4 regions of the Streptomyces sp. NPDC039609 genome follow, and region 1 is predicted to be linked to each of the others. Evidence: riboswitches for the same ligand, from Rfam matches in the RefSeq annotation. Region 1 holds a riboswitch; each other region holds the start of a gene.
What was found. A riboswitch is a leader RNA that binds a small molecule or an ion and turns the genes downstream of it on or off. The one in region 1 is predicted to bind cyclic di-AMP.

Region 1 (7,056 bases):
CAAGAAACCGCCACCCGCCCCGTCGCCGAGCCCGTCGTCGCCCGCCGGGGCAGTCGGATGTTCGCCGCCGGAGAAGGGCCCCTGCCCGATCCCGCCGGTTCGCACCACGAGCGGCGCATCCGCAGCTTCCAGCCCCGCCGCAGCCGCGTCACCGCGGGGCAGGCCGAGGCGATGCTCAAGCGGTGGCCCGACTGGGGTCTCGACATCGACGGCAAGCGGATCCTCGATCTGAAGGAGATGTTCGGCGACCTCCCCGTCGTCCTGGAGATCGGCTTCGGCATGGGCGAGGCCACGGCCGAGATGGCCGCCGCCGACCCCGGCACCGGCATCCTCGCCGTGGACGTCCACACCCCCGGTCAGGGCAACCTCCTCGGTCTCGCCGACCGCAACGGGCTCGAGAACGTCCGCGTCGCCAACGGCGACGCGATCATCCTGCTGCGAGAGATGCTCGGCCCCGATGCCCTCGACGGCTGCCGCGTCTACTTCCCGGATCCCTGGCCCAAGAAGCGCCACCACAAGCGGCGCCTGATCCAGCCCGAGTTCCTGACGCTGCTCGCGACACGGATGAAGTCCGGCGCCGTCCTGCACTGCGCCACCGACTGGGAGGAGTACGCCGAGCAGATGCTCGAGGTCCTCTCCGCCCACCCCGACTTCGAGAACACGCAGGCCGACGGCGGCTACGCACCCCGCCCCGCCTTCCGTCCCCTCACCCGCTTCGAGGGGCAGGGCCTCGACAAGGGCCACCTCGTGCACGACCTGCTCTTCGCCAGGAAGTAGGACGTCGAGGGCGGAACTCCCTCGCGGGGTGTCAGTCGCTGTCGTTAGGGTCGATCACGTGTCGAACCACGTGCCCGTCCCTGCCCGGGACACCGAGGAGCCCGACTTCACGGCTGTCCCGGACCGCGCCCAGTGGCGCTACCGGCCCCGCCGCGCGTTCTGGCGCAGCAAGGTGGTCCGGGCGGTCGCCGTGGTCACGCTGCTCACGCTCTGCGCGCTGGTGATCCTCGCGATCGTGCGGGACCAGACCGGCACCGAGGGGTTCCTCGTCGGCCTCGGCCTGGCCGTCCTGCCCGTCCCTCTGCTGGTCGCCGCATTCCGCTGGCTCGACCGCGTCGAACCCGGCCCGTGGCGGAACCTGATCTTCGCGTTCTGCTGGGGCGCCTTCGCCGCCGCGCTCGTCTCGATCATCGCCAACTCCTTCGCGGTCCGCTGGATAGCCACCGCCACGGCCGACCCCGCGTCCGCCGACACCCTCGGCGCCACGGTCGTGGCACCGGTGGTCGAGGAGAGCGCCAAGGCCGCCGCCGTACTGCTGATCTTCCTGCTGCGCCGCCGCGAGTTCACCGGTCTCGTCGACGGCGTCGTGATCGCCGGCCTCACCGCGAGCGGCTTCGCCTTCACCGAGAACATCCTCTATCTCGGCCGGGCCTTCGGCGAGGACCAGGAGATCGGCACGACCGGCATCGGCTCGATGACCGCCGGCACCTTCTTCGCACGGATCGTGATGTCGCCGTTCGCGCATCCGCTCTTCACCGTGCTCACCGGCCTCGGCTTCGGCTTCGCCGCCCTCGCCACCCGGCGCCAGCGCGTGCGGCGCGTCCTGCTTCCGGTGGCCGGTCTCGTCCTCTCGATGGGCGTGCACGCCCTGTGGAACGGCTCGGCGACCATCCTCGGACCGTGGGGCTTCATCGTCGTGTACGGCATCTTCATGGTGCCCGCGTTCGGTCTGCTGACCTGGCTGGCGATATGGAGCAGGCAGCGGGAGCTGCGCACGATATCCGGGCAGCTCCCGGCGTACGCCGCGGCCGGCTGGCTCTCCCCCGCCGAGCCGCTCGCGCTCTCCTCGATGCGGGCCCGTTCCCTCGCCCGCGACTTCGCCCGCCGCACGTACGGCCCGGCGGCCGCCGTCGCGGTCGGGGAGTACGAGGCGTTCGCGACGACCCTCGCCTTCCTGCGCCACCGCGCCCAGCGCGGCGCGGGCGCTCCGGACTTCCTCGCCCGCGAGCAGGAGCTGCTCCACCACCTCTGGCAGCGCAAGGCGGTCGCATCCCCCGCCCTGACCTATGCCGCGCGGGCGACGGGCCAGGTCTGGGCGCCGCCCCAGTACCTCGACTACGGCGGCTACAACCCGTACCGGAGCTAGTTCGCGGGGCGCCTCCGGGTCGGTCAGCCGCAGGTCGAGCGTGGCCGGACGCCGACGGCACCGCGGGGGTGACGCGGTGTTCCGGCACGCCCGACGTCGGGGGGCCGCCGAAGGCGCGGGGGGTGCCGCAGGACCGCCGGAGTCGCGGGGGGGGCCGCCAGGACCGCCGAAGTCGCGGCGGGTGCCGCAGGACCGCCGGAGTCGCGGGGCGCGCAACGAGGGACGCGCCCCCACGCGAGCGTGGGGGCGCGTCGAAGACTCGACGGCCTCAGCGGCCTCGGATTCCCGGCCGGATCAGACCGACAGGCCCTTGTCCCGCAGCCAGGCCGCCGGGTCGATTCCGTCGCCGCCCGCGGTGTGGACCTCCAGGTGCAGGTGCGGGCCGGTCACGTTGCCGGTCGCGCCGACGCGGCCGATCGTGTCGCCCGTACCCACCGACTGGCCCACGCTCACCGTCATCGAGGACAGGTGCGCGTACCAGACCTCCGAGCCGTCCTCCAGCTCCAGGACGATCCGGTAGCCGTACGAGCCGGACCAGCCCGCCGACTTGATGGTGCCGCCGTGGACCGCCTTGACCGGCGTGCCGGTGGGCGCCGCGAAGTCGAGGCCCGTGTGGTAGCCGGAGGACCACATGGAGCCGGACTGGCCGTAGGTGGAGGTGAGGGTGTACGAGGACGTGGGCAGGGAGTAGCTGGCGGCGAGCTTGGCCAGCCGCTCCGCCTCGGCCTTGGCCGCTGCCTCCGCCTCCGCCTTCTTCTTCGCCTCGGCGGCGGCCTTCTCTGCCGCGGAAGCCTTCGCCGCCGCCTCGGCCGCTGCCTTCTCCGCCGCCTGCTTCTCCGCCTCGGCCTTCTCGGCCGCGTCGGCGGAGGCCTGCTGCTGCTCGGCCTGCTGGAGGATGCGGGCGCGCAGCGCCTCGCCGGCGTCGGCGGTGGACTCGGACGCGGAACCGCCGTCGGTCTTCTCGGCGCTGTCGGCCGAGAGGGTGAGGGAGGCGGTGAGCGGCTGCGGGTTGTTCGTCCCGGAACCCGTACCGTCGGCGCCGTCCTCGTCGGAGATGAGTTCGCCGACGCCCGGCAGTTCGGAGGCGTCCGGGAGGTTCAGGTCCGGGAGCGATATGGAGACCGGGGGCTTGTCCTTGGCGGTGGCCATGCCACCAGCGCCGACGGCCGCGATGACACCGACGCCGAGGACGGTGGAGGAGCGGGCGAAGGCGGAGCGCTGCTTCACGACCCGGTGGCGGCCACCGGAGCGGGCCTGCTGGCGAAGGGAGTCCTCGGTGGGGTTCCACTCCCCCCACGTCGTGGCGTCGTCCGTACCGGCGGCGCCCGGCGCACCGAACGCTTGGAACCCGTCGAAGGTGTCTTCGGGGGCAGGGGTGTTGGACGCCACGGAGGCGTACTCCTTTCCTTCCTTCTCGCCTACCGGGTTAGCTGACGGGTTCGGAGCAGGAAGGTCTCCTACGGGCGGTGTCGCACGGATGCGACGGTGCCCGATTCACCCCAAGTGGTGGTTCCCCGGTTCCTTTTCAGGATTCGGCGCGTGCGCACGGTGCCGTCTCTTGCGACGGCTGGGACGACCGCGCTGCGTTATCGAACGTTAATAGACAGGAGGGCCGGATTCCAAGCTGTTCCGAGTGATCATTCAAGGGATTGAGTCAGTACAGCCCGATTTGACCCCGCTTCAGTTGACCCCCGCCTGCAGGAGTTGAAACTGACAGTGTGTCAGTTGTTATCTCAGCGGTACCTCTCCACTACGGATGGTCACGGCACCACCGGCATCGTCCGCCGCCGCTCCGGCTGCCCCGTCGTCGGACGGCTCACGGCGAGCAGCGCCATGTCGTCCGTGGAGCCGCCGCCCGTGTAGCGGCGGACGTCGTCGACGAGCGCGTCCAGCAGCTCCTCGGGACCCGGGAAGATCCGGCCGGCGAGCCGCTCGGCCGGATCGTAGAAGGTGCCCTTGGCGTCGCGCGCCTCGGACAGGCCGTCGGTGTAGAAGAGCAGCGTCGCGCCGGGCGGGTACGGGCTCTCGTCCGCCCTGTCTGGCCAGGCGGCCAACTCGCCCATGCCGAGCGGCAGCGCCGGCTCGCTCGGCGCCAGCAGCTCCAGGCCCCCGTCCGCGTGCAGCAGCAGCGGCTCGGGGTGACCGCGGTTCACCACCCGTACGTGCCCGTCCACGCGCGGGATCTCGGCCAGGACGGCCGTGGTGAACCCCTCGAAGGCGTCGAGACTGGAGCGCCGCGTGCCCTCCCGGGCCAGCGCCCGCTCCAGCCGCTGCGCGACGCCCTCGAGGGTCGCCTCCTGCTCGGCAGCCTCCCGGAAGGCCCCGATCACGATGGCGACCGCCTCGACCGCGTCCAGCCCCTTGCCCCGTACGTCACCGACCACGAGCCGCACCCCGTACGGAGTGTCCTGGACGGCGAACAGATCGCCGCCGATGAACGCGTCCGCCTGCGCGGCCTCGTAACGAGCCGCCACCTGAAGGCCGCCGATCCGCTCGGCCGGCGTCGGCAGGACCGCCTTCTGGGCGGTCGCCGCGATCACCCGGGCCGAGGCGAGCCGCTCGCCGCTGCGCAGGACGACCCGGTTGATGAGCAGGGCGAGGGCGACGACGGTGGCGACGGTGAATGTCTCGGTGAGGGAGGGAACTTCGGAGGCCGTGTGGTTGTAGAGGTGCAGACCGATGCCGGCGAGGATCGCGGCGATGCCGGTGAGCAGGGTCGTCAGCATCGAGAAGAACGGAGCCGCGATGAGCGGAGCGGCCGAGAACATCGGGGCCGCCGTGTACGAGGGCGGGGTGGAGAGGTCGAAGACGACACCACCGAGGATGACGAGCGGGGGCAGGGCTCGGATGAACCGCCGGGCCTGCTCGGCTCGCGGCCGCGGACGCCCGTTCACGTCGCCGCCCGCGCCTCGCTGCCCCTGCCCCACCTGTGCTCTCCTGCCCGGTCCGTACACGGCGACGGACGGTACCGCGCCCACCCCAGGGTGGCGGGAGCCGCGCCGCGCGGCGACCCCCGCTCGGCCGAGTGGGTGACACCTCCTCAGCCGCTCACCCCTACGCCCCCGCCCTTCACCTCCGCGCGCCCCCGACCCCTACCCCCGAGCGTCCGGGACCCCGTCCGCGCTCAGCCGTCCGCCGCGCCCCAGGACCCCCACCGCGCCCGCGCACGCCAAGCCGACCCCGCACAGCACCAGCCACGGCGTCGCCGACCACCCGGTCACATCGAGCAGCGCGCCCGTCCCCAGGTTCCCGAGCGTGATCCCGATCCCGCAGACGGTGTTGTAGAGCCCGTAGTGCGTGGCCACCCACCGCCCGCCCGAGAGCGCGACGACCGTGTCCATCTCGTACGGGTACAGCACCGCGTTCGCGACCGCCAGGGCCGCCGCGCACAGCAGCAACCCCCCGAGGCCCGGCACGGCCACGGGCGGCAGGAAGGCCGCGCCCATCAGCACAAGGCCGAGGACCAGACACCGCTCACGGCTCAGCCGGCGCGCGCACCAGGCCGTGATCCGCAGCTGGCCGGCCAGCGCGACGAGCGCGGAGACGACGAAGAGCGCGGTCGTCGCCGCCGTGCCGTCCGCCGCGAGCGGCAGCGCCAGGTAGACCTGGAAGGACAGGACGTACGAGCCGGTCATCGCCAGCGAGAAGAGCCAGAAGGTGCGGTTGGTCAGCACCGTACGGAACTGGCCCCGCTCCTCGACCGCCTCCGCCGGCTTCCCCCGTACCGGAAGGTGCCGCAGCTGTACCAGCGTCAGTACGGCGAACAGCACCGCCGCCACCACGCATGTCAGCCGGAACGACACCCCCGTCAGCGCCACCCCCACCAGCGGCCCGAGCAGGATCCCCGCCTGGTAGTACGTGTTGAACAGCGCGAACGCCTCCACGCGTCGCTCCCCCGCCTCCGCCGCGAGATACGCCCGCACGGCCGGATTGAACAGCGCTCCCGCCAGGCCCGTCGCCACCGAGGCGGCGACCAGCACCGGCAGCGACTGGGCGAACGCGAGCGCCCCGAATCCCGCCGTCCGCAGCGCGCAGCCCGCGACGATCAGCGGCTTGAAGCCGAGCCGGTCGGCGAGCGCCCCGCCGACCAGGAACATGCCCTGCTGGGAGAGGTTCCGTACGCCGAGGACGAGCCCGACGGCCCAGGCCGCCATCCCGAGACCGCCGGCGAGATGAGCGGCGAGGTACGGCATCAACATGTAGAAGCCGAGGTTGATGGTCAGCTGGTTGAGAAAGAGCAGCCGTACCGCGGGCTCGAACGTACGGCTCTGACGCCAGATCCCGCCCTTGGCGGGGGCCGAGGCCTCGGTGCTCATCGGACCCGCTCCAGGACCCGGCGGGTCCAGCCGTCGACCCGGGCATCACCCTCGTACGCCGCCGGCTCCTCGCGCGTCGGGGCGTCGAGCAGCCCGTGCGCCGCGCAGAACTCGTCGCTGAAGACCGTGTCGAAGTAGCGCTGGGGCCCGTCGGGGAAGACGGCCGCGATCCGTGTCCCGCGCGGGCGGGTGCGGGCCAGCCATCCGGCGACGAGCGCCACCGCGCCCACGCTCCAGCCGCCGGTGGCGAACTGACGCGACGCCAGACGCCTGGCCGCCCGGACCGCGTCGGCCGGACCGACCCAGTGGATCTCGTCGAAGGCAGCGTGGTCGACGTTGCCGGGATGGATGGAGGAGCCGAGCCCGCGCATCAGCCGCTCACCGGCCGGGAGGCCGAAGACGGTGGAGTGGACGCTGTCCACTCCGACCAGCTCCAGGGCGGGGCTGGACGTGGCGCGCAGCGCGCGGGAGATGCCCGCGGAGTGCCCGCCCGTCCCCACCGCGCAGACCAGGACGTCGATCCGGTCGAGCTGCGCGGAGAGCTCCGCCGCGAGCCCGCCGTACGCCTCGGGGTTGTCGGGGTTGCCGTACTGGTTC
Region 2 (7,056 bases), on a different contig from region 1:
CCGCTCCATGATCTCCAGCAGGACGAGAGCACCGGAGACGATCACGTCGACCCGTCCGGGGTGCATCACGGGGATCGCGGCGCGCTCGGCGTGGGTGGAGCCGATCAGCGACGTGACGATCTCGTGGACCTTCTCGTACGAGATCCGGGAGTGGTGGATCTTCTCCGACCGGTACTCCGGGAGTCCCAGCGCGATCGCGGCGACCGTGGTCACGGAGCCCGCGAGCCCGACGAGCGTCTCGGCCTCGCGGATCGGGACGGTCTGCTCGGCGAGGTCGAGCGCGGCGCGGATGTCGGTCCGGATCGAGGCGATCTCGGCGGCGGCCGGCGGGTCGCTGCGGACATGCCGCTCGGTGAGCCGTACGCAGCCGATGTCGACGGACCGTGCGGCCTCGACGTGCTTGTTGCCGACGACGAACTCGGTCGAGCCGCCGCCGATGTCCACGACGAGGTACTTCTCCGTGCCGTGCAGCTCGGCCGTGGCGCCGGTGAAGGAGAACTCGGCCTCCTGGTCGCCGGAGATCACCTCGGGCTCGACGCCCAGGATGTCCAGGACGCCGGAGACGAAGTCGTCGCGGTTCTCGGCGTCGCGGGAGGCGGAGGTGGCCACGAAGCGGAGCTTCTCGGCGCCCAGCTCCTTGATGACGGCCGCGTACTCACGGCAGGCCGCGAAGGTCCGCTCCAGCGCCTCGGGCGCGAGCCGCCCGGTCTTGTCGACGCCCTGCCCGAGCCGGACGATCGTCATCCGCCGGTCGAGCTCGATCAGCTCGCCGGTGTCGGGGTGCACGTCGGCGACGAGGAGGCGGATGGAGTTCGTACCGCAGTCGATTCCGGCGACGCGGGTCACTGGGCGGACTCCTTCTCTTCCGCGCACGGCGTGACGCACGGGCCCTTGGCCCACCACTCGGGCAGCATCGCCAGCGCCTCGTCGCCCAGCGGGTTCACCCCGGGGCCCGCGGCCAGCGAGTGGCCGACGAGGACGTGCAGGCACTTGACCCGGTCCGGCATTCCGCCGGCGCTCGGGAATCCCTCCAGGACCTCGATGGCGTCACGGCGGGCGATGTAGTCCTCGTGCGCGGCCCGGTAGGCGGCGGCCAGCTCCGGGTCGGTGCCGAGCCGGGCCTGCATCTCCTTCATGACCCCGTTGGCCTCCAGCGTGCCGATCGCCGAGGCCGCGCGGGGGCACGTGAGGTAGTACGTGGTGGGGAACGGCGTGCCGTCCGGGAGCCGCGGCGCGGTCTCGACGACGTCCGGGTTGCCGCAGGGGCAGCGGTGCGCGATGGCGCGCAGCCCCCGGGGCGGGCGGCCGAGCTGTTCCTCGAAGGCGGCGACGTCCGCGTCGGTGGGCTCGGTGCGTGCGGTCTGCGGAGGGGGCGTTTCCATGCCTGCGTCTGTCTTCTCGTCGGGGGCGGTCTGCTTCCGGGCGGGCCCGGTCGCGTGGGACGGACCGGACCGCGATGGGGCCGGCCGGGCCCGGGGTGTGGGCCCATCATCTCGCGCCGGGGCGCTAACGGCTCGCGTCGGCCCGGTCGACGCCGTCCCAGAGGTCGGAGTACCAGGGGCGGTCGGCCGCGCTCTGCTCCTCGCGCCGGGCGCGCTCGGCCTCGGGGTCGTTCACGGTGAAGCCGGTCTCGCCGGGCAGCACGTAGTGCAGGTGCTCGCGGGCGAGGCGGCGGACGTAGGCCGGGTCCTGGAGGCGGGCCTTCTCGTCCCGCAGCTCCTCGACCCGGGCGGCGGCCTCGGCGGCCTGGCGCTCCTGCTCGGCGATCTCGCCGCGCTGGGAGACGTACTGCCGCATGGGGTAGGCGAGCGCCACCACCAGCGAGCAGACGACCAGGGCGAGGAAGGCCGCGCGGCCGGTGAGCCGCGAGCGGCGGGCCTGGCGGCGGGTCTGGGAGCGGTAGACACGGGCGGCGGTCTGCTCGCCGAGCAGCCTGATCCGGGTCGCGGTCGAGAACCGGTCCCGGTCCTTCGCGGCCATGTCGTGTCGCCTCCCCTTCTCCTGCGCCGTAAAGCGTGCGTCCCCGCACACGGTACGGGACCGAGTGCGGGGACGTATGTACGACGGGCTGGACAGCCCTTGAGCCGCTACCGGCCCTGGGCCGACGCCGGCCTGAGCCGGTGTCAGCCCGTGAGCCGGTGTCAGCCCTTGAAGCGCGGGAAGGCGCTGCGGCCGGCGTAGACCGCGGCGTCGTCGAGGATCTCCTCGATGCGCAGGAGCTGGTTGTACTTGGCGACGCGCTCGGAGCGGGCCGGGGCACCGGTCTTGATCTGGCCGCAGTTGGTGGCGACGGCCAGGTCGGCGATGGTGACGTCCTCGGTCTCGCCGGAGCGGTGGGACATCATGCACTTGAAGCCGTTGCGCTGGGCCATCTCGACGGCGTCCAGGGTCTCGGTCAGCGAACCGATCTGGTTGACCTTGACGAGCAGGGCGTTGGCGGTGCCCTCCTCGATGCCGCGGGCCAGGCGCTCCGGGTTGGTGACGAACAGGTCGTCGCCGACGATCTGGACCTTGGAGCCCAGCTTGTCGGTGAGCACCTTCCAGCCGGCCCAGTCGTCCTCGAACAGCGGGTCCTCGATGGAGACCAGCGGGTACGAGGAGACGAGCTCCTCGTAGTACTCGGTCATCTCGGCGGCCGTGCGGGACTTGCCCTCGAACTCGTACGAGCCGTCCTTGTAGAACTCGGACGCGGCGACGTCGAGCGCCAGCGCGATGTCCTTGCCCGGGACGTAGCCCGCCTGCTTGATGGCCTCGAGGATGAGGTCGAGCGCCTCGCGGTTGGAGTCCAGGTTCGGGGCGAAGCCGCCCTCGTCGCCGAGGCCGGTGGACAGGCCCTTCGTCTTCAGGACGGCCTTGAGGGTGTGGTAGACCTCGGTGCCCCAGCGCAGGGCCTCGGAGAAGGACTCCGCGCCGATCGGCGCGATCATGAACTCCTGGATGTCCACGTTGGAGTCGGCGTGCGAGCCGCCGTTCAGGATGTTCATCATCGGAACGGGCAGCAGGTGCGCGTTCGGGCCGCCCAGGTAGCGGAAGAGCGGGAGGTCGGAGGCCTCGGACGCGGCGTGCGCGACGGCGAGGGAGACGCCGAGGATGGCGTTGGCGCCGAGCGAGGCCTTGTTGTCCGTGGCGTCCAGGTCGAACATGGCCTGGTCGATCAGGCGCTGCTCGGTGGCGTCGTAGCCGACGAGCTCCGGGCCGATCTGCTCGATCACGGCGAGGACGGCCTTCTCGACGCCCTTGCCCTGGTAGCGGTTCTTGTCTCCGTCACGGAGCTCAATGGCCTCGAACGCACCGGTGGAGGCACCGGACGGAACAGCAGCACGACCGGTGCTGCCGTCGTCGAGGCCGACCTCGACCTCGACCGTGGGGTTGCCTCGGGAGTCCAGGATTTCCCGGGCTACGACGACGTCGATGGACGGCACGAGCATCTCCTTCTGGGATGTGACGCTAGATGTGACGCTTGCTGTGCAGGGTCGCTTTGGCCTTGCGCCAAGAGCCTAACCGGCTCCGGGGCTCCGGCCCGCCCGGCGCCCGCCCCCTGGGACGAAAAAGGACCCGAGGGCAGGTATCTCGGGTCAAAACACCCCAGACCTACTCACCGGTAACGCGGGGAGAGGGCTACGGGAACCCCGCATCCGGGAACTCCGGCGCACGCGGAGCCGGGGAACGCGGAACCCCGGCCCGGCACACACGGGGGAGGGTGCGCCGGGCCGGGGTGGTCACCGCGGGAGGGTCGGAGGGGCCGCGTGAGCCGCCGGACTCACGCGAACCGCCGGGCTCACTTCAGGTGAAGCTGCTGGCCCGGGTGGATCAGGTCGGCGTCCTCGACGACGTCCTTGTTCAGCTCGAAGAGCTTCTCCCAGCCGCCCTCGACCTTCTGGGCGGCGGCGATCTTGCTCAGGGTGTCGCCGGCGACGACCTTGTACTCGCCGTCACCCTTCGCGACCTTCTTGCCGGTGGGGGTGGTGACGGTCTTCGCCTCGGCCTTCGGGGCGGTCCGCTGCTCGCTGCGGGTCGTCGGCTGCTCGGCCTTGCGCTCGGGGGCGGCCGGGGCGGCCTGGGCAGGCGCGCTCTCGGCGGCGCCGCCGGTGTACGCGGCGCTGGAGAGGCCCACGCCACAGCTCGGCCAGGCACCCTTGCCCTGGCCGGCCAGGACCTTCTCGGCGATCTGGATCTGCTGCGACTTCGAGGCCTGGTCGGCGGTGGCGGCGAACGCGGTGCCGCCGTAGGCGGCCCAGGTGGAGGCGGAGAACTGCAGGCCGCCGTAGTAGCCGTTGCCGGTGTTGATGGCCCAGTTGCCACCGGACTCGCACTGGGCGACGACGTCCCACTCGGAGGCGGTCGCGGCCGAGGCGGACCCGGCGGTCATGAGCGGCGCGGCGACGGCGACACCGGCGATGCCGGCGAGGGCGACGGCGCGGGTGGCCTTGGAGGCACGACGGTGTTTGCCCTTGGCGGAAAACAGCATGGGGAATCTCCTCACCGACGCCTGCGAGGTGAGCTGTCGGGTTCGGGCCATGTGAGTTGCCCGGCCGCGCGACCTGGCGCGCGGCTTCACCCCGAGCCGCATCCTCGGCCGTCTGTCTCAACGGCCGGGGGCGGCACTTACCTTGGGTCCCCCGCTCCTGCCTTCGGCGCATGACGCGACGACTGTTCCCATCGGCCGACGGCAGGATTCGGCGTATCGGTCGACGGGGCCCGCGGTGGCGAGCGGTGCTGACCGTAGACACAGACCTCTCCGAAGTTCAAAGAGGCCCATTGGGGAAATATCGCCCGTACCCACTTCGGGACGAAGGGTGTTTACGCAGGTGAGAGGTGACGGAAGCAAACTTTGCGGACGCGATATGCCAGTTGAGGCAAAGAGACCCATGTCTCAGTTGCACAGAACCGGACATACGACCCCGAACTACCCCTTCGACGGGAGGAGATCGATCGTCAGGTCGAGGCTCTGGCCAGGGACGATGAGGTCGGGATCGGCACCCACCGTCGAGCGGTTGGCGTCATAGAGGGCGCCCCAGCCGCCCGGCAGTTCGTTCTCCCGCGCAATGTCGGTCAGATTGTCGCCCGGCTTGACGGTGTATTCGCCCGAGTTGCCCTTGGTGTCCGTAACGCCCGTGGAGTCCTTGGGATCCTTGACATCCTCGACGCCCGCTACGTCCGCACTGTCCGACTCCTCCCCATTCCCGCCCGGGGTCGCCTCACCTGTCGGCTCATCAGCCGGAGCGTCCGTCGGTGCGGCATGTCGACCGTTTTCGCCGCTCTTGCCCGGATTGACCGTCTCCTCCGGGGCCGCGTCACCGCGGTGCTTACCGGTGCCCGGAGTCGCCGGTGCGGAGGGCGTGACGGAGGTCTCGGGAATGGCGGTCGGGCCCGACGTCGAGGGCTCGGTGGTCCCGGGGGCGGCGGTCTCGGGGGCGGTGGCCCCGGGGGTGGCCGGAAGGCCCGCCGTCCGGTTCGACTCCTCGACGGGGCCCGTGGGCTCCTCCGGAGTGACCGCAGGCCCCGGGTCGACGCCGGGCGCGGCGCCGTCGTTCGTCAGTCCGGCGATCGGGGCGCAGGTGGCCCACTGCGTGGAGCCGGCGGCGAGCGCCTTGTCCGCCACCGCGATCTGCTGGGCACGGCTCGCGAGGTCCGCACTGGTCGCGTACGACAGACCGCCGTACGTCTCCCAGGTCTCCTGCGTGAACTGCAGTCCGCCATAGAGGCCGTTGCCGAAGTGTGCGCTCCACAGGCCGCCCGTCTCGCACTCGGCCACCCGGTCCCAGGTGGCGGCGTCGGCGGCCGAGGCGGAGCCCGCGGCGAGCAGCGGCATCGCCAGCGCGGATCCGGTCACGCCTGCGGCGACGACTATGGCGGGGGCCTGGCGGGGTCTGCGGTGTCGTCCGTTCCCGGAGCGCATGCGGAGAGCCTTTCGCGTGACTGCTGAGATGACGGTGAACGTAGCGGCATTCGAACGTCAGTAACAAGTCGATGCAGCGGAGATCACGTAAAAGTCACAGTCTTGACGGATCGTCAGTCACCCAAAGGGGAGAACTCGACCGGAAGCGTGCGCAATCCCCGCATGATGAGCCCTCCGCGCCACCGCAGATCGGCCGGATCCGCGGCAAGTCGCAGGTCTGGCAGGCGAGTCAGCAAGGTCGAGAGCGCGATCTGCCCTTCGAGCCGGGCGAGCGGTGCGCCGATGCAGTAGTGGATGCCGTGCCCGTAGCCGAGGTGCTGGTTGTCGCGCCGGGACAGATCGAGCGTGTCCGGCTCGTCGAAGCGCGCCGGGTCGCGGTCGGCGGCGGCCAGCACGACGAGGACCGGGTCGCCCGCCGGGATCTCCTGCCCGCCGATGGTCAGCGGCTCCATGGCGTACCGCCAGGTCGCCAGCTCCACCGGCCCGTCAAAGCGCAGCAGCTCCTCGACACCGGTCTCCAGGAGTCCCCGCTCCCCCGCCGCGAGCGAGGCCTGGAGCCGCTCGCGCTCGCCCGGGTTGCGCAGCAGGGCGTACACCCCGTTGCCGACCAGGTTGACCGTGGTCTCGAACCCCGCGAAGAGAAGGATGAAGGCCATGGCGGCGGCCTCGTTCTCGGTGAGGTGCTCGCCATGGTCGGACGCCTTGATGAGCCCCGAGATCAGATCGTCGCCCGGGTCGAGCCGCTTGCGGTGGATCAGCTCCGCCAGATAGCCACGCATCTTCTTGACCGACCGCGCCACCCCGCCGCGCGGCCCTCCGCCGTGCCGGATCATCATCCCGGCCCAGTCCCGGAAGTCGTCCTGGTCCTCGCGCGGAACGCCGAGCAGGTCGCAGATCGCGTAGATGGGCAGCGGGAACGCGAACTCGTGGATGAGGTCCGCCTCGCCCTTCGCCGCGAACGAGTCGATCAGCCGGTCCGTCAGCTCCTGCACCCGCGGTGCGAACTCGGCGACCCGGCGCGGCGTGAACGCCTTCGAGACCAGTCGGCGCAGCCGGGTGTGGTCGGGCGGGTCGATGTTGAGCAGATGCGTCATCAGCTCGGCCTTGCGCTCCCCCGGGATCCCCGTCTTCCCCTTGGCGTGCGCGGGCTCGTCGTG
Region 3 (7,056 bases), on a different contig from region 1:
GCGGGTCGTCGTTGCCCAGGGAGCCGAAGTTGCCGTGGCCGTCGACGAGGGGGAGCCGCATGGAGAAGGGCTGCGCCATGCGGACCATCGCGTCGTAGATCGACGCGTCGCCGTGGGGGTGCAGCTTGCCCATGACCTCGCCGACGACGCGCGCGCACTTCACATAGCCGCGGTCGGGGCGCAGGCCCATCTCGTTCATCTGGTAGACGATGCGGCGCTGCACCGGCTTCATGCCGTCCCGGGCGTCGGGCAGCGCGCGGGAGTAGATCACCGAGTACGCGTACTCGAGGAAGGAGCCCTGCATCTCGTCGACGACGTCGATGTCGAGGATCCTCTCCTCGAACGCGTCTTCCGGCGGCGGTGTCTTCGTGCTGCGGCGGGCCATCGCGGCTGCGGCTCCTTCACCAACAAGGTTGATCTGACGCGGACCATTGTGGACCGTCCCACCGACAACGCCGACCGCGACCCGGGTACGGCCCGCCGTCAGCCGTCCGCGACGCCCCTGCGACCCGGAAGAGGGACGCCTCGAACCTGCGGGAACTTCGCCAGGTGTCAGTGCGCTTGCATAGGGTGGCAGGACTTTTCCATATCGCGATCGAAGGGACGTACATGCCCATGGGTCACACGGCCACGGCAGAGGCCGGCTCCGGCGGCCTGACAGCGACCGAGCACCGGCTGGCCAACGGCCTGCGGGTGGTGCTCTCCGAGGACCACCTGACCCCGGTCGCCGCGGTCTGCCTCTGGTACGACGTCGGCTCGCGCCACGAGGTCGCGGGCCGTACCGGCCTCGCCCACCTCTTCGAGCACCTGATGTTCCAGGGCTCGAAGCAGGTCCACGGCAACGGCCACTTCGAGCTGGTGCAGGGCGCGGGCGGCTCGCTCAACGGCACGACGAGCTTCGAGCGCACCAACTACTTCGAGACCATGCCCACCCACCAGCTGGAGCTGGCGCTCTGGCTGGAGGCGGACCGCATGGGCTCGCTGCTCGCGGCCCTGGACGACGAGTCCATGGAGAACCAGCGGGACGTCGTCAAGAACGAGCGCCGCCAGCGGTACGACAACGTGCCCTACGGCACGGCCTTCGAGAAGCTCACCGCCCTCGCGTACCCCGAGGGCCACCCGTACCACCACACGCCGATCGGCTCCATGGCCGACCTGGACGCGGCCACCCTCGAGGACGCGCGGTCCTTCTTCCGCACGTACTACGCGCCGAACAACGCGGTGCTCTCGGTCGTCGGCGACATCGACCCCGCGCAGACCCTGGCCTGGATCGAGAAGTACTTCGGCTCGATCCCGTCCCACGACGGCAAGCTGCCGCCGCGCGACGGCACCCTGCCGGACACCATCGGCGAGCAGCTGCGCGAGGTCGTCGAGGAGGAGGTCCCGGCCCGCGCGCTGATGGCCGCCTACCGGCTCCCGCACGACGGCACGCGCGAGTGCGACGCCGCCGACCTGGCCCTGACCGTCCTCGGTGGCGGCGAGTCCTCGCGGCTCCACAACCGCCTGGTCCGCCGCGACCGCACGGCGGTGGCGGCCGGCTTCGGCCTGCTCCGGCTGGCCGGCGCGCCGTCGCTGGGCTGGCTGGACGTCAAGACGTCCGGCGGTGTCGAGGTGCCCGAGATCGAGACCGCCGTCGACGAGGAGCTGGCCCGGTTCGCCGCCGAGGGCCCGACGCCCGAGGAGATGGAGCGCGCCCAGGCCCAGTTGGAGCGCGAGTGGCTGGACCGGCTCGGCACGGTCGCGGGCCGGGCCGACGAACTGTGCCGCTTCGCGGTCCTGTTCGGCGACCCGCAGCTCGCCCTCACCGCCGTGCACCGGGTCCTGGACGTCACCGCGGAGGAGGTGCAGGCGGTTGCCAAGGCCCGGCTGCGCCCGGACAACCGCGCGGTGCTCGTCTACGAGCCGACCGGTACCGAACAGAGCGACAGCGACGAGGAAGAGGGAGCGGACCAGTGACCGACGCTGCCGCGTCTTTGACGAGCATGACGTTCCACCCGCAGCCGGAGCCGGGCACCGCCAAGCCCTGGGCCTTCCCGGCACCGGACCGCGGAGCGCTGGACAACGGCCTGACGGTGCTGCGCTGCCACCGCCCCGGCCAGCAGGTGGTGGCCGTCGAGATCTTCCTCGACGCCCCGCTGGACGCCGAGCCCGAGGGCCTGGACGGCGTGGCCACGATCATGGCCCGCGCCCTCTCCGAGGGCACGGACAAGCACTCCGCCGAGGAGTTCGCCGCCGAGCTGGAGCGCTGCGGCGCCACGCTCGACGCGCACGCCGACCACCCGGGCGTACGGGTCTCCCTGGAGGTCCCCGTCTCCCGGCTGCCGAAGGCGCTCGGCCTGCTCGCCGAAGCGCTGATCGCGCCGGCCTTCCTCGACACCGAGGTCGAGCGCCTGGTGCGCAACCGGCTCGACGAGATCCCGCACGAGACGGCCAACCCGGCCCGCCGGGCGGCCAAGCAGCTCTCCAAGGAGCTGTTCCCGGCCACGTCGCGCATGTCGCGGCCGCGCCAGGGCACCGAGGAGACGGTGGCGGCGATCGACGCCGCGGCCGTCCGTGCCTTCTTCGAGGCATACATGCGGCCCTCCACGGCCACGGCCGTCGTCGTCGGCGACCTGACCGACGTGGACCTGGACAAGGTCCTCGCCGAGTCGCTGGGCGCGTGGACGGGGAACACGGCCGAGCCGCGCCCCATGCCTCCGATCACGGCCGACGACACCGGCCGGGTGGTCATCGTCGACCGGCCGGGCGCCGTCCAGACCCAGCTGCTCATCGGCCGCGTCGGCGCCGACCGGCACGACCGTGTCTGGCCGGCCCAGGTCCTCGGCACGTACTGCCTCGGTGGCACCCTCACCTCCCGCCTGGACCGCGTCCTGCGCGAGGAGAAGGGCTACACGTACGGCGTCCGTGCCTTCGGCCAGGTGCTGCGGTCCGACGGTGAGGGCCACGGCGCCTCGATGCTCGCCATCAGCGGCTCCGTCGACACCCCCAACACCGGACCGGCACTTGACGACCTGTGGAAGGTGCTGCGCACCCTCGCCGCCGGGGGGCTGACGGACGCCGAGCGCGATGTGGCCGTGCAGAACCTGGTGGGGGTGGCGCCGCTGAAGTACGAGACGGCCGCCTCCGTCGCCGGGACGCTCGCCGACCAGGTCGAGCAGCACCTTCCGGACGATTTCCAGGCGCAGTTGTACGCCCGCCTGGCCGAGACCGGCACGGTGGAGGCGACCGCGGCGGTCGTGAACGCCTTCCCGGTGGACCGTCTTGTCACCGTGCTCGTCGGTGACGCGGCGCAGATCGAGGAGCCGGTGCGTGCCCTCGGCATCGGCGAAGTGACCGTCGTCACCGGCTGATTGAGGCAACCCCGCGCCACTTCGAGGACCCCGTTATCACGGTATGGCGGGGTCCTCCCCTTTGTCCGTATTGAGGGAATGGGTGGGCGTATGCCCTGTGGCATGTCTTACAAACGGGCGTGTCTGTTTGCTGATTGAAAGACAGTCCGCTTAGCGTCGGTCCGGCTGTTCGCCAGTTGCACCCGCCGCGAGCCCGTGGCATCGGACAGTCATCGCCGAGTCCCCGTCAGGCGCGAGCCTGGGGAGCCGGGGACCCACACGAAGTCCCTGGGGTGAATCGGACGCCTTCGCACCCGTGCGGAGGGGCCCGTAGGAGACCTTCCTGCTCCGAACCCGTCAGCTAACCCGGTAGGCGAGAAGGAAGGAAAGGATCAGCCACTACATGGCGTTCACCCGTGCCACCGGGAAGCATCGTGGTCCGAGCCGTCTGGCGCGCCGCAGCGCGGGCATCGCCGGCGTCGCGACCATCGCCACCACCGGCGTCATCGGAACCCTCGCCTCGCCGGCGCTCGCCGCCGACGCGGACGCCCCCTCCTTCGAGGACACCGGCCTGACCCAGATCGTCGCCGCCGACACCCTCGCGGCCACGATCGACGCCCAGGCCGCCGCCCAGGAGCGCGAGGCCGCCGAGGCCGTCGAGCGGGCCAAGGCCGAGGCCCGGGCGAAGGCGGAGGCGAAGCGCAAGGCCGAGGCCCGCGCCAAGGAGATCCGCGAGGCCAAGGAGCGCGCCGCCCGCGAGGCCGAGCGCAAGCGTCTGAACTCCTTCCAGCTCCCCGTCGCCGGTTCGTACGTGACCACCAGCTACCAGGCCGGTGGCGCGCTCTGGTCCTCCGGCAGCCACTCCGGCGTCGACTTCCGGGCCGCCTCCGGCAGCCGGGTCGTCTCCGTCGGCTCCGGCACCGTCGTCGAGGCCGGCTGGGGCGGCGCGTACGGCAACAACATCGTCATCCGGATGAACGACGGCACGTACACCCAGTACGGTCACCTGTCGTCCATCAGTGTCTCGGTCGGCCAGACCGTCACCCCGGGCCAGCGGATAGGCCTCTCGGGCTCGACCGGCAACTCGACCGGCCCGCACCTCCACTTCGAGGCGCGCACCACCGCCGAGTACGGCTCCGACATCAACCCGGTCGCGTATCTGCGCGCCCGCGGCGTGAACGTCTGACGGCCACGGAACAGCGTCAGAAAAGCCCCGGCTCGTCCTGAGCCGGGGCTTTTCGCTGGCCAAAAGATATCCATGTTCCCGGATCGCCTTCGGAAATTCCGTCCCGCTGCAATAGAGTCGCCGACGAACCGGTTTCGCGCGGATCAAGGCGGAGGTCGAAGATGCGCATTCCCGCGCAGTCGGTATGCACGGCGATTCGGGACGACATCGTTTCCGGGGTCCTCCCGTGCGGCAGCCGGCTGACCGAGGAGCAGTTGGCCCGCCGCTACGGGGTCTCCCGCGTCCCCGTCCGCGAGGCGCTGCGCACCCTGGAGTCCGAGGGCTTCGTGATCAGCCGCCGGCACGCGGGCGCCCATGTCGCCGAACCCACCGAGCAGGAGGCGGCGGATCTTCTGGACGTCCGGTCACTGCTCGAGCCGCTGGGTGCCGCCCGCGCCGCGCAGCGCCGCACCGACGCCCATCTCAAGGTGCTGCGGGGCCTGGTCAGGCTGGGGCAGGAGCGGGCCAGGCGCGGCCAGGGTGAAGATCTGCGCTCGCTCGGCAGCTGGTTCCACGAGACGCTGGCACAGGCCTCCGGCAGTCCGGCGCTCACGGCGCTGCTCACCCAGCTGCGGCACAAGATCGCCTGGATGTACGCGGTCGAGCCCGCCGCCCAGCCCGTCGAGGCGTGGGCCGAGCACGGGGCGATCGTCGACGCCGTGGCGCGCGGCGACGCCGAACGGGCCCGCACCCTGACCGCGCTGCACGCCGAGCGCTCGCTGGCGCAGCACCGGTTGAAGCGCCAGGAGCGCGGACGTGTGAGGGCTTCGCAACACGTCGTAAACACCGCGAGCGCCCAGAATTAACACGCGGGCCGTATACAAAGAATAGGAATTCTCGGGGCTTTCTTCGTGCTGCCCGGGATTCCAGAAATTCGGTGGTCGGGTCGGCAGGGAAAACAATGGAGCCGCACTCGCCTTCATTTCGGCGTGTGCGGCTCCATCGGAATTAAGTCAGACGGTCTCGGGGAGCTCGTCGAGGCCCTCGGCAACCAGCTTCGCCAGACGGTCCAGAGCGGCCTCGGCGCCATCGGCGTCCGAAGCGAGCACGATCTCCTCGCCGCCCTGCGCGCCCAGACCGAGCACCGCGAGCATCGACGCGGCGTTCACCGGGTTGCCATCGGCCTTGGCGATCGTCACGGGGACGCCGGAGGCCGTGGTGGCACGGACGAAGATGGAGGCGGGGCGGGCGTGCAGGCCCTCGGCCCAGCCGACGTTGACGCGGCGCTCAGCCATGGTGTTGCCCTTCAAGTCTCAAGCGGGTTGTCTAGACCAGTCTCTCACGGGTGGCGGGATGCTCGAAGCCGACCTTCGGACCCTGTCCCAGGGCCGTTTCGGTGCTCCTACCTTGCATGGCACACAGACGCCGCGCGACCGGTGCCACTGACGTACCCCGGCCGTACGCTTGCCCCATGCAGAGCGCGTCGGAACAGCCGGAACAACCGGAACACGCCTACCCCGACCACTGGGAAGCGGATGTGGTCCTCCGTGACGGCGGCACCGCGCGCATCAGGCCCATCACCGTCGACGACGCCGACCGGCTGGTCAGCTTCTACGAGCAGGTCTCGGACGAGTCGAAGTACTACCGCTTCTTCGCGCCCTACCCGCGGCTCTCCGCCAAGGACGTGCACCGCTTCACCCATCACGACTTCGTCGACAGGGTCGGTCTCGCGGCGACCGTCGGCGGGGAGTTCATCGCCACCGTTCGGTACGACCGCATCAACGAGCGGGGGCTGCCGGCCAGCGCCCCCGCCGACGAGGCCGAGGTCGCCTTCCTGGTCCAGGACGCGCACCAGGGGCGGGGTGTGGCCTCCGCGCTGCTCGAACACATCGCGGCGGTGGCGCGGGAGCGGGACATCCGACGGTTCGCGGCGGAGGTGCTGCCTGCCAACTCGAAGATGATCAAGGTCTTCACCGACGCCGGATACACCCAGAAGCGCAGCTTCGAGGACGGCTCCGTACGGCTGCACCTCGACCTGGAGCCCACCGACCGCTCGCTCGCCGTGCAGCGCGCGCGGGAGCAGCGGGCCGAGGCGCGATCCGTGCAGCGCCTCCTCGCCCCCGGCTCGGTCGCCGTCATCGGCGCCGGACGCGCGCCGGGCGGGGTGGGCCGGACGGTCCTGCGCAACCTGCTGGACTCCGGGTTCACCGGCCGTACGTACGCCGTCAACCGCGCCCTCGGGGACGGGGGCACGCTCGACGGGGTGCCGGCCTTCCGCTCCGTCGGGGACATCGGCGAACCGGTCGACCTGGCGATCGTCGCCGTGCCCGCCGAGCGGGTGCCGGAGGCGGTCGCCGACTGCGGCGAGCACGGGGTGCAGGGCCTGGTCGTGCTCTCGGCGGGGTACGCGGAGAGCGGGCCCGAAGGGCGGGAGCGGCAGCGGGAACTGGTGCGGCAGGCCCGTTCGTACGGGATGCGGATCATCGGTCCCAACGCGTTCGGGATCATCAACACCTCGACCGACGTCCGGCTGAACGCCTCGCTCGCGCCGCAGATGCCGGC
Region 4 (7,056 bases), on a different contig from region 1:
CGCGATCGCCGAGATCGGGGCCGAGCGGCCGGACGTGGTCGCGATCACCGCCGCCATGCTGCACCCCGTCGGCCTGACGAAGTTCGCCGAGCGCTTCCCCGACCGGGTCTGGGACGTCGGCATCGCCGAGCAGCACGCCGTCGTCTCGGCCGCGGGCCTCGCGGCCGGCGGCCTCCACCCGGTCGTCGCCGTCTACGCGACCTTCCTCAACCGTGCCTTCGACCAGCTGCTCATGGACGTGGCCCTGCACAAATGCGGAGTCACCTTCGTCCTCGACCGGGCCGGCGTCACCGGCACGGACGGCGCCTCCCACAACGGCATGTGGGACCTGTCGCTCCTCCAGGTCGTGCCGGGACTGCGGATCGCCGCGCCGCGCGACGCCGAGCAGCTGCGGGCCCAGCTGCGCGAGGCCGTCGAGGTCGACGACGCCCCGACCGTGCTGCGGTTCCCCAAGGAGACCGTGGGCGCTCCGGTGCCGGCCGTGGGACGGATCGGCGCCATGGACGTCCTGCTCGCCCCCCGACCGGACCCCGTCCCGCAGCCGGAGCTCGTTGCCCGGCCGGGCAACGCCGTCCGGCCGGACCTCGGCTCGGAGCCGGATCCCGCCGCGCAGCCGGACGCGGAGGTGCTGCTGGTCGCCGTCGGCGTGATGGCGGAGGTCTGCCTCCACGCCGCCGAGCTGCTGGCCGCACGCGGCATCCGGTGCACCGTCGTCGACCCGCGCTGGGTCAAACCGGTCGACGAGGCCCTCGCCCCGCTCGCCGAGCGGCACCGCCTGGTCGCGGTCGTCGAGGACAACAGCCGCACGGGCGGCGTCGGGGCGGCGGTCGGCCAGGCCCTGCGCGACGCGGGCGTCGACGTACCACTGCGGACCTACGGAATCCCCGAGCAGTTCCTCGCGCACGCGAAGCGCGGAGAGGTGCTCGCGGATCTCGGTCTCACCCCGGTGGAGATCGCCGGAGACATCAGCGCGGCACTGACCCGGAAGAAGGGGCGATGACCAAGGAGTTCGACCTCGCGGCGCTGCTCACCGAACGCGGCGCCGAGCGCTACGAGCTGCACACCCGGTACCTCAACCACCAGCTTCCGCGGATGCTGCACACCATCGGCTTCGACAAGGTCTACGTGCGGGCCGAGGGCGCCCACTTCTGGGACGCCGACGGCGGCGACCACCTCGACATGCTGGCCGGCTTCGGCGTCATGGGCCTCGGCCGGCACCACCCCGTCGTCCGCCGGGCTCTCCACGACGTCCTGGACGCCTCCCTCGCCGACCTCACCCGCTTCGACTGCCAGCCCCTGCCCGGGCTGCTCGCCGAGAAGCTGCTTGCCCACAGTCCGCACCTCGACCGGGTCTTCTTCGGCAACAGCGGCACGGAGGCGGTGGAGACCGCGCTGAAGTTCGCCCGGTACGCCACCGGGAAGCCGAGGGTCCTGTACTGCTCCCACGCCTTCCACGGCCTGACCACCGGTTCCCTCTCGGTCAACGGAGAGGACGGCTTCCGGGACGGCTTCGCCCCGCTGTTGCCCGACACCGCGATCGAGCTGGGGGACCTGGAGGCCCTGGAGCGGGAGCTGCGCAAGGGGGACGTGGCCGCGTTCGTCGTCGAGCCCATCCAGGGCAAGGGGGTGCACGAGGCGCCGCCCGGCTTCCTGCGCGCCGCCCAGGAGCTGCTGCACGCGCGTGGCGCGCTGCTGATCGTCGACGAGGTGCAGACGGGGCTCGGCAGGACCGGGGACTTCTACGCGTACCAGCACGAGGAAGGTGTCGAACCGGACCTCGTCTGCGTCGCCAAGGCGCTCTCCGGCGGCTATGTGCCGGTCGGCGCGACGCTCGGCAAGGACTGGATCTTCAAGAAGGTCTACTCGTCCATGGACCGGGTCCTCGTCCACTCGGCCAGCTTCGGTTCGAACGCCCAGGCCATGGCCGCCGGGCTCGCCGTGCTCTCGGTCATGGAGAACGAGGGGACGGTGGCGCATGCGCGCCGGGTGGGCGAGCTGCTGTCCTCGCGCCTCAAGGAGCTCGTCCCGCGCTACGAGCTGCTGAAGGAGATCCGCGGACGCGGGCTGATGATCGGGATCGAGTTCGGGCGGCCGTCCTCGCTCGGGCTGCGCAGCCGGTGGACGATGCTGCAGGCGGCCCGCAAGGGGCTCTTCGCCCAGATGGTCGTCGTCCCGCTGCTCCAGCGGCACCGGATCCTCACCCAGGTCTCGGGAGACCATCTGGAGGTGATCAAACTGATCCCGCCGCTGATCATCGACGAGGAGGACGTGGACCGCTTCGTGACCGCCTTCACGGCCGTGATGGACGACGCCCATGGGGGCGGCGGACTGATGTGGGACTTCGGGAAGACGCTGGTCAAGCAGGCGGTGGCACAGCGCTGATCTTCGGTCTCGGGAGACTTTTGCCTCCGAGGCAAGAAAGTTGCCTCAGAGGAAAGATCCTGGCGGAATGGGGGCATGGAGCACCTCCCCGGGGAGCGGTCCCCGGACCCCGCCGCACCCGATGTCCTGCCGGACGTCGCGCCCCAGCTGCGCGCCCTGCGCCGACGCCGAGGGCTGACCCTGGAGGCCGCCGCCCAGCGGGCCGGTCTCTCCCCGGCCCATCTCTCCCGGCTGGAGACCGGCCGCCGGCAGCCCTCGCTGCCCATGCTGCTCGCCCTCGCCCGCATCTACGGTACGACGGTCGCCGAGCTCCTGGGTGAGGTTCCGCCCGAGCGTGATCCGGTCGTCAGGGCGGGCCGGTCCGAGCCCGTCGAGGCCGACGGCTGGATCTACCGCCAGGCCGGTGGCCCCGGCCGCGCGATGCAGGCGCTCCGGGTCCACGTGCCGTACGCCACCCGGACCGACATCGTGCGCGTCCACCCCGGGGAGGAGTGGCTCCACGTCCTCGAAGGGCAGGTGCGCCTCGCACTCGGCGACACCGTGCACGTACTCGACCCGGGGGACAGCGCGCACTTCGACTCGCTCACCCCGCACCGCATCGGCGCCGCCGGCCGCGGCGGGGCCGAGCTGCTCTTCGTCCACACGCTGATGCAGAGCCCCGCCGCCGAGCTGTGCCTCGGCGACGGAACTCCGCATCCGCGCTGAGCCCTTCGGAAGGGGCCGATATGTCCGACAAGTCCGTACCCGTCACCGGCGAAGAGCGCGACGGGGGCAAGTTCCCCAAGGGTCTGGTGCTCCGGCTCTTCGCCTATCTGGTGGCCGGGCACCTCTTCGCCGGGTTCCTCTACCTGCTGTTCATGCTCGGCGGGCAGAACCAGTAGAGGACGGGGTCACGCCTCGACGACGAGCCGCTCGCGCAGCCGCTCCCGCGTCTCGGGGGCGAGCTCGAGGCCGTCCGTGAGGTAGCTCTCGACCGTGCCCCAGGTCTGCTCGATCGTCTCGAACGCTGCCCGCAGGTACTCGACGCGCGCGTCGAAGAGCGGGCTGAGCAGCTCCATCACCTCGGGCGACATGGCGTCCGCGGCGGTGGAGCTGCGGCGCACCTTGTACCGGCGGTGCGGGTCGTTCGACTTCACGTAGTCGGCCTCGATCGCCTCGCGCTCGACACCCACCGCGAGCAGCGAGATGGCGATCGACAGGCCCGCGCGGTCCTTGCCGGCCGCGCAGTGCATCAGCGCCGGAACGCTGTCCTCGGCCATCGCGTGCAGGATGCGGCTGTGCTCCGCGATCCGCTCGACAATCATCTTCCGGTACGAATCGGACATTCGGGCGGCTGCCTTGCCGTCACCCAGGATGGCGCGGAGCTGCTCCAGCTCGCCCGTGCTGACCAGCTTCCAGAACTCCTTGCCGTCGGCCGGGTCATTGAGCGGTATGTTCACATTTCGTACACCCGGAAGTTCGACGTCCGGGCCCTCGACCTTCCGGTCCGCCTGGTTGCGGAAGTCGAAGATCGTGTGCAGCCCGAGGGTGGAGAGGAAGGCCGCGTCCTCCTCGGTGGCGTGCGCGAGGTGGCCGCTGCGGAAGAGTCGTCCGAATCGCACCGATCCGCCGCGCATGGTCGGCAGGCCGCCCACGTCCCGGAAGTTGCGCACCCCGGTGAGCTCGGGTTCGGTCGACGGGACCTGCGGCAGCTGCTGCGTCACGAGTGCTCCTGAAGGTTGACTGATCGAGATCGGTTCCAGGGGCAATCATCCCGGGTGGGGGCGGCTCCGCATACCCCCGGGGTATGGGAATGGGTGTTCTGTCCGAATTGGGCCCTTAGGTATAACGCGCCCTGGTAATAGGGGAGATGGGTTCCGGTGCGTGAGCAGCGTCATAAAAGTGACGGACCGTGCCTGATCGTTCCGGACAATCTCCCTGCCGGAAAAGGGAATCGGCGCTCCGCCCTCCACGGAGGGTGACCGGAATTCGGCCTGAATATCCCGGCCCTGAATGCGGGAGAAAAACGGTGGCTTGTTCGCGCCGACTCCGCTCGTCTACGGTCACCGTCAATCCGGTCGGACCGCCGAATCCTGCCACCGCCCGGAATCCGCACCCATCCACGTACGGCAGGAGCGGGGGACCCAGGTAAGTACGCCGAACCGGATCGATCCGGACGGCTTGGGGTTAAGTCGCGTGAGAACGCGGCCGGACATCTCCAGTCCGAACCCGACAGCTCACCTCGCAGGCGACGGAGAGGAATTCGCCATGCCCGCAAAGGGTAAGCACCGCCGTCCCAAGGTCAACCCGATCACGCGCGGATTCGTCGCCGCCGGCACCGGTGGCGCCGTCGTCGCCCTGCCGCTCCTCGGTGCGACCGGAGCCCACGCCGCCGACAAGGGCGCCCCGACCGTGACGCCCGAGCAGGCCGTCGCCGCCGTCGCCGCCGCTCCCGCGAAGGCCCCCGCCGCCGACAAGACCGCCAAGCCGAAGACGTACTCCGTCGTCCGCGGCGACTACCTGTCGAAGATCGCCTCCGAGCACCACCTGGCGGGCGGCTGGAAGAAGCTCTACGAGGACAACCGCCAGGTCGTGGGCGGGAACCCCTCGCTGATCCTTCCCGGCATGAAGCTCACCCTCGGCGCCAAGTCGACGGCGACCCCGCCCGCGCCCAAGGCCGCCCCGAAGACCGCCCCGAAGGCCGCACCCAAGGCGGAGAAGTCCTCCACCGGTTCGGCCGAGCGCAGCTCGCGCAGCGCCGACCGCGGCACGGTCGAGTCCACCCAGGCCTCGACCTCCACCCCGGCGCCGTCCGCTCCCGCCAAGGCCGCTTCCTCCGGCTGGGTCGCCCCGGTCAGCGGCGGCGTCTCCACCCCGTACCGCGCCTCCGGTGCCATGTGGTCCTCCGGCTACCACACCGGTGTCGACTTCATCGCCTCCTCCGGCACCTCGGTCAAGGCCGTCGGTGCGGGCACCGTCTACTCCGCGGGCAACAGCGGCTCGTACGGCAACGAGGTCGTCATCCAGCACGCCGACGGCACGTTCTCGCAGTACGCCCACCTCTCCTCGCTGGGCGTCTCCGCCGGCCAGACCGTCACGGGCGGCCAGGAGATCGGTCTCTCCGGTTCGACCGGCAACTCCACCGGTCCGCACCTGCACTTCGAGATCCGCACCGGACCGAGCTACGGCTCGGACATCGACCCGCTGGCGTACCTGCGCTCGCACGGCGTCAGCATCTGACGTACACCCGGCACCCGAAGGGGCCCGGCACCTGTGTGCCGGGCCCCTTCGCGTTCCCCCGTATTCCGGCTTGGCGGAATCTTGACCGGTGGCGTATCTCACCCGGCGTCAACCCCTCCTTACGGTCGCGTAGGTCACACCCATAAGGGAAAGATGAGCTCCCGTGGCAGACGATTCGAGATCAAGAGACATGGACGTATTCGGGTCGTACGCGGCGATCGGTGACAGCTTCACCGAGGGCGTCGGAGACCCCGGGCCAGATGGGAAGTACGTCGGCTGGGCGGACCGCTTCGCGGTGCTGCTCGCCGACCAGCTGCCGGAGCACGACGCATTCCGTTACGCCAACCTGGCCGTACGCGGCCGCCTCCTCGACCAGATCGTGGAGGAGCAGGTCCCCAGGGCGAAGGAGCTCGCCCCCGACCTCGTGACCTTCTGCGCGGGGGGCAACGACATCATCCGCCCGGGTACCGACCCGGACGATGTCGCGGAGCGCTTCGAGCGCGCCGTCGCGGATCTGACCTCGGCCGTGGGCACGGTCATGGTGACGACCGGCTTCGACACCCGCGACGTACCCGTGCTGCGCCATCTGCGCGGCAAGATCGCCACCTACACGGCTCATGTCCGGGCCGTCGCCGACCGCTACGACTGCCCGGTCCTGGACCTGTGGTCGCTCAAGTCGGTGCAGGACAGGCGGGCTTGGGACGACGACCGGCTGCACCTCTCGCCCGAGGGTCACACCCGGGTCGCGCTGCGCGCCGCCCAGGTCCTCGGCATGGAGGTGCCGGCGGACCCGGACCAGGCGTGGCCGCCGCTGCCGCCGCGGAACACCCTGGACGTGCGCCGCGACGACATCAACTGGGCCAGGGAGTACCTCGTGCCGTGGATCGGCAGGCGGCTGCGGGGTGAGAGCTCGGGGGACCACGTGGAGGCCAAGCGCCCGGACCTCATGCCCCTCTGAGCGTGGCGGGGATCCGTTCCAGGACGCCTCCGGCGAACACGTCGTACAGCGGCAGCGTCTCCAGATGGACGTAGCCGATGTGGCAGTCGCAGACGGCGAGGGGGCAGGCGCGGGGCCGCAGGGCGGCGCGGTACGAACCGTCGTACAGGTTGCCGAGCTCGGCCTTCACGAAGTGGCAGCGTCGCACCGTCCCGTCACCGTCCACCGAGATCACCGACTCGCCGGTCCGGCAGGGGAGACCGGCCGAGGGGTGCGGACGGCGGCTGTACGGGAAGAGGGGGTCGAGGGCGGTCCAGCCATCGGCCTCCTCTTCGGTGTAGGTGTGCCCCTCGGCGGCGTTCACCCAGAGGTACACCTCGGGCGGGAGATCGTCCCGGAGCCGCCGAGCGTGCTCCCGGTGCTCCGGCAGGCCGACGATCCCGACGCTGAAACGCGTGCCCCGGGCGGCCAGTTCGCGGCACTTGGCGAGAAAGCGGTCGTACGGTGTCTGCCCCGGG

Region 2: linked by a shared signal. The riboswitch ahead of ACZ561_RS38810 (transglycosylase family protein) and the one ahead of ACZ561_RS33900 (M23 family metallopeptidase) in region 1 are both predicted to bind cyclic di-AMP.
Region 3: linked by a shared signal. The riboswitch ahead of ACZ561_RS25530 (M23 family metallopeptidase) and the one ahead of ACZ561_RS33900 (M23 family metallopeptidase) in region 1 are both predicted to bind cyclic di-AMP.
Region 4: linked by a shared signal. The riboswitch ahead of ACZ561_RS13360 (M23 family metallopeptidase) and the one ahead of ACZ561_RS33900 (M23 family metallopeptidase) in region 1 are both predicted to bind cyclic di-AMP.

Annotation. Positions count from the first base shown of each region.
Region 1 covers NZ_JBVIUJ010000015.1:15,166-22,221, forward strand. Annotated here, with positions in the region: gene trmB (tRNA (guanosine(46)-N7)-methyltransferase TrmB) at 58-777, shown strand; gene ACZ561_RS33895 (PrsW family intramembrane metalloprotease) at 836-2,143, shown strand; gene ACZ561_RS33900 (M23 family metallopeptidase) at 2,438-3,532, opposite strand; cyclic di-AMP (ydaO/yuaA leader) riboswitch at 3,544-3,691, opposite strand; gene ACZ561_RS33905 (PP2C family protein-serine/threonine phosphatase) at 3,904-5,070, opposite strand; gene ACZ561_RS33910 (MFS transporter) at 5,236-6,459, opposite strand; gene ACZ561_RS33915 (PLP-dependent cysteine synthase family protein) at 6,456-7,056, opposite strand, start outside.
Region 2 covers NZ_JBVIUJ010000022.1:58,976-66,031, forward strand. Annotated here, with positions in the region: gene ACZ561_RS38790 (Ppx/GppA phosphatase family protein) at 1-846, opposite strand, end outside; gene ACZ561_RS38795 (DUF501 domain-containing protein) at 843-1,382, opposite strand; gene ACZ561_RS38800 (FtsB family cell division protein) at 1,507-1,980, opposite strand; gene eno (phosphopyruvate hydratase) at 2,142-3,428, opposite strand; gene ACZ561_RS38810 (transglycosylase family protein) at 3,779-4,468, opposite strand; cyclic di-AMP (ydaO/yuaA leader) riboswitch at 4,472-4,647, opposite strand; gene ACZ561_RS38815 (transglycosylase family protein) at 4,907-5,899, opposite strand; gene ACZ561_RS38820 (cytochrome P450 family protein) at 6,013-7,056, opposite strand, start outside.
Region 3 covers NZ_JBVIUJ010000008.1:373,964-381,019, reverse strand. Annotated here, with positions in the region: gene ACZ561_RS25545 (DNA gyrase/topoisomerase IV subunit A) at 1-385, opposite strand, end outside; gene ACZ561_RS25540 (M16 family metallopeptidase) at 610-1,956, shown strand; gene ACZ561_RS25535 (M16 family metallopeptidase) at 1,983-3,350, shown strand; cyclic di-AMP (ydaO/yuaA leader) riboswitch at 3,554-3,719, shown strand; gene ACZ561_RS25530 (M23 family metallopeptidase) at 3,733-4,515, shown strand; gene ACZ561_RS25525 (GntR family transcriptional regulator) at 4,677-5,360, shown strand; gene ACZ561_RS25520 (HPr family phosphocarrier protein) at 5,508-5,789, opposite strand; gene ACZ561_RS25515 (bifunctional acetate--CoA ligase family protein/GNAT family N-acetyltransferase) at 5,966-7,056, shown strand, end outside.
Region 4 covers NZ_JBVIUJ010000004.1:247,737-254,792, forward strand. Annotated here, with positions in the region: gene dxs (1-deoxy-D-xylulose-5-phosphate synthase) at 1-1,000, shown strand, start outside; gene ACZ561_RS13340 (aspartate aminotransferase family protein) at 997-2,382, shown strand; gene ACZ561_RS13345 (XRE family transcriptional regulator) at 2,458-3,087, shown strand; gene ACZ561_RS13350 (DUF6126 family protein) at 3,108-3,263, shown strand; gene ACZ561_RS13355 (tyrosine-protein phosphatase) at 3,273-4,085, opposite strand; cyclic di-AMP (ydaO/yuaA leader) riboswitch at 4,452-4,627, shown strand; gene ACZ561_RS13360 (M23 family metallopeptidase) at 4,630-5,601, shown strand; gene ACZ561_RS13365 (SGNH/GDSL hydrolase family protein) at 5,765-6,559, shown strand; gene ACZ561_RS13370 (STM4011 family radical SAM protein) at 6,546-7,056, opposite strand, start outside.